One region of the Bradyrhizobium sp. SBR1B genome, then DNA from elsewhere that is predicted to be linked to it. Evidence: predicted binding sites of a transcription regulator. Region 1 holds the regulator's gene; each other region holds the start of a gene.

Region 1 (3,279 bases):
TGCTGGCGGGTGCAGAGCCGCTGCCCCCAGAGATGGTTTCACTCGACGAAGCCTACCATCGCGTGCTCGCGCAGGACGTCGCTGCGCGGCGCACCCAGCCGCCCCAGGCGATGTCGGCGATGGACGGCTATGCCGTGCGTGCAGCCGACGCGGCAACAATCGATTCCAGGCTGACCATGATCGGTGAGGTCGCAGCGGGCCGTCCGTTCACGGGAAAGGTCGGCGCCGGCGAAGCCGTGCGAATCTTCACCGGCGGCGTCGTTCCGGACGGCGCGGATGCGGTCGTGATCCAGGAGGACACGATCGCCGAAGGCAAGCACATAACGATCAAGGAAGCCGCGATCGTGGGTCGGCACATCCGCCCCGCCGGCGTCGATTTCCGCGAGGGCGACGTTCTCCTGCGCAAGGGAACCCGTCTGACGGAGCGCGATCTCGCCCTCGCCGCCGGAATGAACCACCCGCAGCTCGCCGTTTGCCGCCGTCCGAAGGTCGCGATTCTCGCCACCGGCGACGAACTGGTGATGCCGGGCTCAACGCCCGGGCACGGCCAGATCGTCTATTCCAACGGCTATGCCCTGCACGCGCTCGCCCGCAGCGAAGGCGCCGAGACCATCGACCTCGGTGTCGCCGCCGATACGCTGGAGGCCACCACCGCCGGCGTCCGCCGCGCGCGCGAAAGCGGCGCCGACATCCTGGTCACGACCGGAGGCGCATCGGTCGGCGACCACGATCTGGTCCAGCAGGCGCTCAAGGACGAAGGCATCGCGATGGCGTTCTGGAAGATCGCGATGCGGCCCGGCAAGCCGATGATGCACGGACGGTTAGGGGCAATGGGCGTCATCGGCCTGCCCGGCAATCCCGTGTCGTCCTACGTCTGCGCCTTCCTGTTCATGTTGCCGCTGATTCGCGCGCTGTCAGGCCGTTCGGTGATTCATCATCATCGCGAGCGCGTCGTGCTGGGCCGCGATCTCGGCGCCAACGACCAGCGCGAGGATTATCTGCGCGCGCGCCTGGAAATGCGCGACGACGGCACGCTCGTTGCCCTTCCCGTCAGCCATCAGGACTCCTCTCTGCTTGCGAATCTTGCTGCAGCACAGGTACTTCTCGTGCGCGCACCGTTTGCGCCGAAGGCCGAGGCCGACAGCCCCTGCGAGGTGCTGCGGCTCCCCGTCTGAACTGCGCCGCCACACGCATTCCGTGAGTTTCGTTCTGTTCACGGTAAATTAAGCAGTTGCGGAACACATATCGAACATATAGTGTCCGTTCATGATTTGTTTCGAGATGTAGCGGCTTATCGCTGAACTCATCGTCTCGGAATCGAACGACATCAACCGGGGGACTTTGTTCGAGATGTTAACGCGCAAACAATACGAGCTTCTGCGGTTCATCAGCGAGCGCTTGAAGGAAAGCGGCGTGCCGCCGTCCTTCGACGAGATGAAGGATGCGCTCGACCTACGCTCGAAGTCAGGTATCCACCGCCTGATCACCGCGCTCGAGGAGCGCGGCTTCATCCGCCGCCTGCCCAACCGCGCCCGGGCCATCGAAGTGATCAAGCTGCCGGAGCTCCAGGCTGCCGCCGGCAACCGACGCGGCTTCACGCCAAGCGTCATCGAGGGCAATCTCGGCAAGCTACGCGCGAGCTCCAGCCCGTCCGCGGACGAGGGCGAGCGACCCGTTGCGGTGCCCGTGATGGGCCGCATCGCGGCCGGTACTCCGATCGAGGCTTTGCAGACCCGCAGCCACACGATCAGCGTGCCGCCCGACATGCTCGGCTCCGGCGAGCATTACGCGCTCGAAGTGCGCGGTGATTCCATGGTCGAGGCCGGCATCCTCGACGGCGACATGGCGCTGATCCAGCGCAACGAGAGCGCCGATACCGGCGACATCGTGGTGGCACTGATCGACGACGAGGAAGCCACGCTCAAGCGCTTCCGCCGCCGCGGCGCCTCGATCGCGCTGGAGCCCGCCAATGCCGCTTATGAGGTGCGCATCCTGCCGCCGAACCGCGTGAAGATTCAGGGCAAGCTGATCGGGCTTTACCGCAAGTACTGATACCGGAAGTACTCGATACCGAAGTCTTTAGCGCCTCGCGCGCGCCTTCGATCGGCCTCGCCGATCAGAGATTGGAGCGGATAACGGTCCGCTCCGGCTGGATAGTCTTTCTGGTATCGCACAGATTGTCCGGCCCCTCCTCCTTGCGCGACATCCTCGGCAGGCCGCGCGACGCAACATCGCTTCGCGGCCTTTCGAGTTCGAGGGGGACGGCCCAAATGCGCAGCTCGTTTGAGTGCAACCGCAGCAACGCTGATCGCAACATCAGCATCGCAAGCCGTTGCTGCGCAAGCGCATCACTCCGCCGGTCGTTGACAGGCGCGGTTGTCGAGACGCGGCTGCCAAATGCACGGAAGCCGACTTTGTTCCTAACAAATTCGGAAAAGATGGAAAAGATAATGTGATCGGGGCTCGCGGATCCCAGCCGCAGATTTGCCTACAACCGAGCAGACCGTCACGTGCTTCCACTCTGGTAGGGGCCTGCGCCTCCGAAAGAGGTGCGGGTCGCTATCTCTGCATTGAGGAGCACCCGATGTGTGACTACAGCCTGCATGCCGTCGCGACGCGCCCCGCAGAAGTCGGCGAGACGATCGTTACGACAACATTCCGCGGCACCTCGACGCGCGGCTTCGCCTCCGAAGCCGATCTCTCCGTCGCGGTCTGCCTGCTGCCGGGGACGGAGCTCGCCTTCGCCGACGACGTCCGTTACGACAACCGCTGGATCTGGACGCGCACCGTCAACTCCCGCGTCGGCAAGTTCGGCAAGATCGATCCGCACATTCCCGATCGCCATCATGACGCGATCGAATTCCCGGACGGCAAATCCGTGCTGGTGACGCAACTGGTCGAAGGCCAGCGCGCAACCGTGCTGCAACTGCCGGTGACCCAGCCGATCGGCGAGCGCGAGCACAAGCCGCAGATCATCGCCGACAGTCGCCCGACGGTCACACGACTGCCGATCGGCTGACGCCCTCCGCCCGATAGGCCGAGGGCAAGGATTGAAATGCCGTCGCCGGCCGAGGCCGGCGAGCCCGGTGGGTTTTTGTTTCATGAAATTCGATCGGCGAGCGCCGCCGCCTCGCCTCGTCGCCGCACGAAGTTTGAGCCGTGCTGCCTGAATTTTGAACGTCCGCTCCGCAGCCAAATGACCGATGCTGTCGTGGTTTGAGGCGGCGGACACGCTCGATGAAAACCTTCATTCGCGTCGTTGAACTCTGGGTGCCTGAC
Region 2 (3,279 bases), on a different contig from region 1:
GAAGCGCTCGATCAGCCCGGCGGCATCGAGACGATGCGGCGAGGGGCGGTGATCGCTGAGGACGATGAATGGCAGGGCCTTGTGCTTGGGCACGTGCAGCCGCGCGAGATCGGAGAGACGGATCGTGGTGGTGCGCCGCGTCGTAATGATGCGCTCGACCGTTTTGGTGCCGAAGCCCGGCACGCGCAGCAGCTCCTCGCGGCTGGCGCGGTTGACGTCGAGCGGGAAGCGGTCGCGATGGCGCAGCGCCCAGGCGAGTTTTGGATCGATGTCGAGCGGCAGCATCGCGCTGTCGTCGACGATCTCGCCGACATCGAAACCGTAGAACCGCATCAGCCAGTCGGCCTGGTAGAGCCGGTGCTCGCGCAGCAGCGGCGGCTGCACCAGAGGCAAGGCGCGGCTGGCGTCGGGGATCGGGCTGAAGGCGGAGTAGTAGACGCGCCGCAGGCGGTAGGCGCCGTAGAGATTGGCGCTGGTGTGGAGAATGGTGTGGTCGGAGGCAGCATCAGCGCCGACGATCATCTGCGTGCTTTGGCCCGCCGGCGCGAAGCGCTGCGGCTTGGCCCTGGTCTTCGCACTGCGGCCTTCCTCGGCCTCGTCGAGCTTCAGCCGCAGCCGGCCCATGGTGCGGCGGATCGCGCGCACGTCCTTCTCCGGCGCGAATTGCTGCAGGCTCGTCTCCTCGGGCATCTCGATGTTGATGGAGAGACGATCGGCATATTTGCCGGCTTCCGCGATCAGCGCATCGTCGGCCTCGGGAATGGTCTTGAGATGGATATAGCCGCGGAAGTGATGCTCCTCGCGCAGCTTTCGCGCGACGCTCACCACCTGCTCCATAGTGTAGTCGGGGCTGCGGATGATGCCGGAGGAGAGAAACAGGCCCTCGATGTAGTTGCGACGGTAGAAGTCGAGCGTGAGCTTGACCAATTCGTCGACGGTGAAGCGGGCGCGCGGCACGTTCGAGGAGGCGCGGTTGACGCAATAGAGGCAATCGTAATTGCAGGCGTTGGTCAGCAGCACCTTGAGCAGCGAGATGCAGCGTCCATCCGGCGCGTAGGAATGGCAGATGCCCATGCCGGGCGCGGTCGAACCCATGCCCTTGCCGTCGCTGGAATCCCGCTTCTCGGTGCCGCTGGAGGCGCAGGACGCGTCGTATTTGGCGGCGTCCGCCAGGATTTCCAGCTTGCGTTGTACGTCCATCTTGGAATCCCTTTGATTCAGCTCATGAATCCGCTTGCGCGCCAATTCGATTGACTCTCTATGCGCCGTTAGCTTTATATTAGAACATATCATGAACAAATGAGCCAGCCGCTGGTTCTCTTTTTGAGAGCCATCGGCAATCACCTCTGAAGGAGCGGCGAGCATGAGCGGCGCACGTCAAAGCGCGCTTGCGACCTTGCGCGGCCAGATCGAGCGTATCGAGACGGCGACGGTCGTGCATCCGCACGATCGCGTCGCACTCGGTCATAGCGAAGCCGACAACGCGCTGAAGGGCGGGCTCGCGCGCGCGGCGATTCACGAGGTGTTTTGTGAGGGACGGCAGGGGACGGCCGCGACCGGCTTCGTCATGGGGCTTGCCGGGCGCGTCTCGGCGCAGCGGCCGTTGCTGTGGGTACGGCAGGATTTCTTGGAGATAGAGGCAGGCGCGCTGTCGATGAGCGGGCTCGCCGAGCTCGGCCTCGATCCGCGCCGCGTGGTGATGGTGCGCGCCGCCGATGTCGAGAGCGCGCTGCGTACCTCGGCCGATGCGCTCGCTTGCGATGCGCTCGGCGCCGTCGTGCTCGAGCTCTGGGGCGAGACCAAGCAGTTCGATCTCGTGGCGAGCCGCAAGCTGACGCTGGCCGCGCAAGGCTCCGGCGTCACCGGCCTGATGCTGCGGATGGCGGCGCAGCCGCTGCCTTCGACCGCGGAGACACGGTGGATGCTGCGCGCGGCGCATTCGCCGCCGGGATCGGTGTGGGACGCATGGGGCGCGCCGCGCTTCGATGCCGAACTCTTGCGTAATCGTCATGGCCCCTGCGGCCGGTGGATCATGGAATGGAATTGTGATGAGTGCCAGTTCAGTGAACCGTCGACGTATTCTCAGCCTGTGGCTGCCGCGCCTGCCCATCGACCGGATCCAGCGTTTCTTCAACAGCGCCGGGCTGGGTAAAACCAATCATGAGCCGAGCATCGTCGTCATCAAGGACAACAATGCGCTGGTGATCCATGCGCTGGACGAGGCTGCCGAGCGCCTCGGCCTGTACATCGGTCAGCCGCTGGCCAATGCGCGGGCGATGTGCCCGGACCTGAAAGTGTTCGATGCCGATGTCGCGGCCGATGCGAAGACGCTTAGCGACATCGCCGACTGGTGCGACCGCTTCACGCCGCTGGTCGCGCTCGACCCGCCGCATGGGCTGTTCCTCGACATCACCGGCTGTGCGCATCTGTTCGGCGGCGAGGCTGCGTTGCTGCAAGCGCTGGTTCGTGCGCTCGGCCGACAAGGCTTTGCCGTCAGCGCGGCCATCGCCGGCACCTCGGTCTGCGCGCGCACGCTGACGCGGCAGGCCACGGGCACCATCGTTGCCGATGGCGAAGAGGCGAGGGCGATCAGCCGGTTTCCGGTGTCCGCGCTCGGTGCGGGCGAGGCCATCACCACCGGCCTGCGTCGCGCCGGCCTCAAGACCATCGGCGACGTCGCCGCGCGCTCGCCGAGCGAGATTACGGCGCGGTTCGGGGCGCGGTTCTCCACGCTGCTCGCGCATGCGCTAGGACAGGGCGATGCGCCGATCAACCCGCGCAAACCGCTGCCTGATTACATCGTGGAGAAGCGTTTCGCCGAGCCGATCGCGACCGACACCATGATCGCAATGACGCTGTCGCGGCTGGCGGACACGCTGATTGCCTCCATGGAGAAGCAGGGCAAGGGCGCGCGCCGGCTGGAAGCCGCGTTCTTCCGCACCGACGGCGTGGTGCGCGCGATCATGGTCGAGACCGGACGTCCGGTGACGCGAAGCGCGGTGATCGACCGGCTGTTTCGCGAGCGCCTCGACGCGCTCGCCGATCCGCTGGATCCCGGTTTCGGCTTCGACATGGTTCGGCTGTCGGCGAGCCGCACCGAGATCGTGGTGCAGGAGCAGCGCGATCTCGACGCCCATGTCCACGACAATGACGAGCTTGCCGCGCTGATCGACCGCATCGCCGCGCGCATCGGCGGAAAGCGCGTCGTCGTGCACCTGCCTGAGGATACCCATATCCCCGAATGTGCGGTGATGGCCGCGCCGGCGCAGCATCATCTCG
Region 3 (3,279 bases), on a different contig from region 1:
CGATGGCGGCCTTCAATGCCGCGTCGCTCGACTCCGCTCGGATATCGTGGGGTAACTTGCGGACGAGATCGCCAAGCTCCGACGCGAGCCGCGCCTGAAGCTCGGCATCGCCCCCCGCGCCCTGGATCATCCGCTGCAAATCGCCCAGAGCATCCTTGCGGGAGGCTAAGGCGTCAGGGCTTGCGGTCGCGATTACGAGGCGCTCGATCCAGGCCGTCTCTTCGCCCAAGCCCAAAGCGGCGGCCCGCGCCTCCGCAAGGAGACGATCCGCCGATGCGAGCAACTCGCCGTGCAGCTTTGTCTGCCCGGTCAACTCAATCCTGCAGGCCAGAAGGCGGCCTTGCGCGTCGCGCGCAACGGCGTCCTCGATCGCCGCGCGCACGCAATCGATGGCGTCGGCCGATGTGTTGCAAGAGCCCACCGGAACCGGCAAATGAATCCAGCGCACGCAATCTACGTGGAGCGGCGAGATCGCCTCGACCTGGCCGTCCTCGATTGCAACAAGCGATGCGCCTTTCGGGCCGTTTTCTCGGATGTGCCGGCCTTGAAGATTGCCGCAGAAGACGACATGCGGCCGCTCGTTTAGAACAGCGGCCTGATGTACATGCGCGAGCGCCCAATAGTTGTAGCCCTTGTTGATCAGATCTTCGATGGCGCAGGGCGCATAGTTTGCGTGCCCCTGCATCCCGCCCAAGCCGGTGTGCAGAACGCCAATATTGAAACAGCCGGGGATCGGCGCAGGATAAGCCGTGACCAAATTGTCCGTCACGTCCCGCTGCCGGAAGCTTTGCCCGTGAAGGGCGACGCCGAGATGCTGCAGCCAGAACGTCTCGGGCTTGCGGGCCGAAAACACGCTCACATTGGCCGGCAAGCTCAGACGGCGCGTGATCTGGCTTTCCGCGTCGTGATTGCCATAGAGCAGGAAGACCGGAATGCCGGCCTGGGCCAGTCGGCCCATCTGCTTTACGAAGAAAAGGCCGGTCTGATAGTCGCGCCAATCGCCGTCATACAGGTCACCGGCGATAACGATGAAATCGACCCGCTCCTCGATTGCCTGGCTGACGAGATTGTCGAGCGCAAAACGCGTTGCTGTGCGGATCCGTTCGGCCGCCGCGCCTTGCTGTCCGGAAAGTCCCTTCAATGGGCTGTCGAGATGGATGTCGCCAGTGTGGATGAAGCGAAACGACTGCAAAACAACGTCCCCCAATCTAAGCGCGTGGTCACTGGCGGCGGCCGCTCTGCCGGCGCGCCCCTAGTGACCTGAGCGAAAGCACCCAGCGTTTTCCGGAAGCGCGTGCCAAAAATTTTTGCTAACCAATCGATATTGAACATAAAGAGAACGGACTAGACGAGTAGTCACCCTTATCCCCAATATCTGGATAGTCAGGGCATAATCTGTGGGGTTCTCCGCCCGAGAAGGCTTCCGCCGTATTTTAACAAGTGACTAATTGTGGCTCTTGCGTCCAAATTTAGCAAGTGCTAGTTTTTCCGTCCTGTCGCGCAGGAGAGGGACATTGGCACTTCCTTTTGATTATCGGGAAAGAATCCGAGGTCTCCGCCGAACTCTGCGGCTCAAGCAGCCTGAGTTCGCTGCTTTAGTCGGGGTATCCCCCATCACCGTCAGCCGCTGGGAAAACGGCCAAAACGATCCGACAGATCTGGCGTGGACTCGGATCGAAAGTCTCGCGAGCCGGGCTGCCGTGCCCGCGGGAACGCTTGGTGAAAATTCATTGAACAGCCCCCAAATCGACTTTGGAGCTGATCCTGAGGCCGTTGCCGCGGTTGCTGAGTCTGTTCGTTTGCTTAGTGGACATCTTGCCAGCCCGACTTTCGCTACCGAAATCTCGCTAATCGATCCGCTGCCCCATCAAAGGGTCGCCGTTTACGACCGAATTTTGAAGTCTTGGCCTATCCGTTTCCTGCTGGCCGACGACGCGGGCGCAGGTAAGACCATCATGACTGGACTTACCATCCGCGAGCTTCTCTCGCGTAGGCTGATCCAGCGGGTGCTTATTGTTCCTCCAGCCGGACTGGTGGGAAACTGGCAGCGCGAATTGCGTGCTCTCTTTCGCATCCAAGCACGTATCATCCGAGGTAACGAGGCGGCAAAGGGCAATCCATTCTTAGAGCCCGACGCGAATTTTGCGATTGTCAGCCTCGACACGCTTCGATCGAAGGGCACCTTTGCGCGCCTTCGCGAAGCAGGTTTAGCCGGCCATGGTTACGACATTGTCGTCTTCGACGAAGCTCACAAGCTCTCAGCCGATCGTGATCCGATCGATATGACCGTTCGCAAGACAGCGCGCTACAGGTTGGCAGAATCCCTTGCCGGTATTGTTTCGGATGATCCCGAGTTCGACTTGGGTTGGGCGCCTCAATCTATGCTGCTGCTGACCGCTACGCCGCACATGGGTAAGCCATATCCGTACTTTGCACTATGGCGTCTGCTGGAACCGGATGCACTAAGCACGCCAGAGGCGTTGGCCGATTTTCCGAGGGAGCGTCGGGTACGCCATTTCATTCGACGTACCAAAGAAGAGATGGTGAAGCTCGATGGAACGCCGCTGTATCCACAACGCCTTTGCGACACTCTTGGTTTCGATTTAACCCAAGGGTCGGGCAGCGAACAAGAACTGTACGACGAGACGAGCAAGTATATTCGCGATATTTACAACAAAGCATCCACGCTGAATCGATCGGCCGCTCGGCTTGCGATGGCGGTCTTCCAGCGGCGTCTTGCGTCCTCGACATTCGCACTGAAGAGATCGTTCGAACGGCGCGCGGAAAAGCTCTCTGCAGCTATCAGATTGATCGAGGAAAATGGTCTTGAAGCAGTAAGGAAGGCGCAACGAGACCTTCAAAAGAAGGCCGAGAATAACGAACTCGATCTCTTTGCCAATGCCACGGCAGATGACGATGCCGGAGATGGTGGCGAGGCAGTTGAAGCTGGAGAATCTGAGACGCTTGGCGCGCTGGTCACCGAGAACCTTGCAGACCTGATCCATGAGCGGGATCGCGTCCTCAGTCTGCGGCAGATGGCACAGGGTCTGCTGGACGCTGGACGAGAGTCCAAATTCGCGAAGCTGCTTGAGACCATGAAAGACCCGCGTTTTACGAACGAAAAAATGCTCGTCTTTACCGAGCACCGGGACACTGCGAACTATCTTACCGAACAACTAGAGCGTCTCGGCTTCGCCGGGCAAGTGGCTCAGCTGCACGGAGCTATGGACTACGTAGAACGAGATAGACAGGTCGAATTTTTCCGAAAACCCATCGACA

What was found. The regulator LexA, encoded in region 1, represses DNA repair genes until DNA is damaged. The targets are predictions, from matches to a motif close to TGTTCNNNNTGTGTTCNG.
Region 2: a site for LexA is predicted at 1,281-1,298, ahead of GGD61_RS18955 (ImuA family protein). Genes of this name have one in related genera too.
Region 3: a site for LexA is predicted at 1,325-1,342, ahead of GGD61_RS31340 (helicase-related protein). Genes of this name have one in related genera too.

The regions. Positions count from the first base shown of each region.
Region 1 covers NZ_JACIHC010000004.1:17,584-20,862, reverse strand. Annotated here, with positions in the region: gene glp (gephyrin-like molybdotransferase Glp) at 1-1,175, shown strand, start outside; gene lexA (transcriptional repressor LexA) at 1,351-2,052, shown strand; gene GGD61_RS11805 (hypothetical protein) at 2,585-3,019, shown strand; gene GGD61_RS11800 (GAF domain-containing protein) at 3,238-3,279, shown strand, end outside.
Region 2 covers NZ_JACIHC010000006.1:379,420-382,698, reverse strand. Annotated here, with positions in the region: gene GGD61_RS18960 (putative DNA modification/repair radical SAM protein) at 1-1,200, opposite strand, end outside; gene GGD61_RS18955 (ImuA family protein) at 1,364-2,152, shown strand; gene GGD61_RS18950 (DNA polymerase Y family protein) at 2,049-3,279, shown strand, end outside.
Region 3 covers NZ_JACIHC010000017.1:58,644-61,922, reverse strand. Annotated here, with positions in the region: gene GGD61_RS31345 (DNA repair exonuclease) at 1-1,192, opposite strand, end outside; gene GGD61_RS31340 (helicase-related protein) at 1,515-3,279, shown strand, end outside.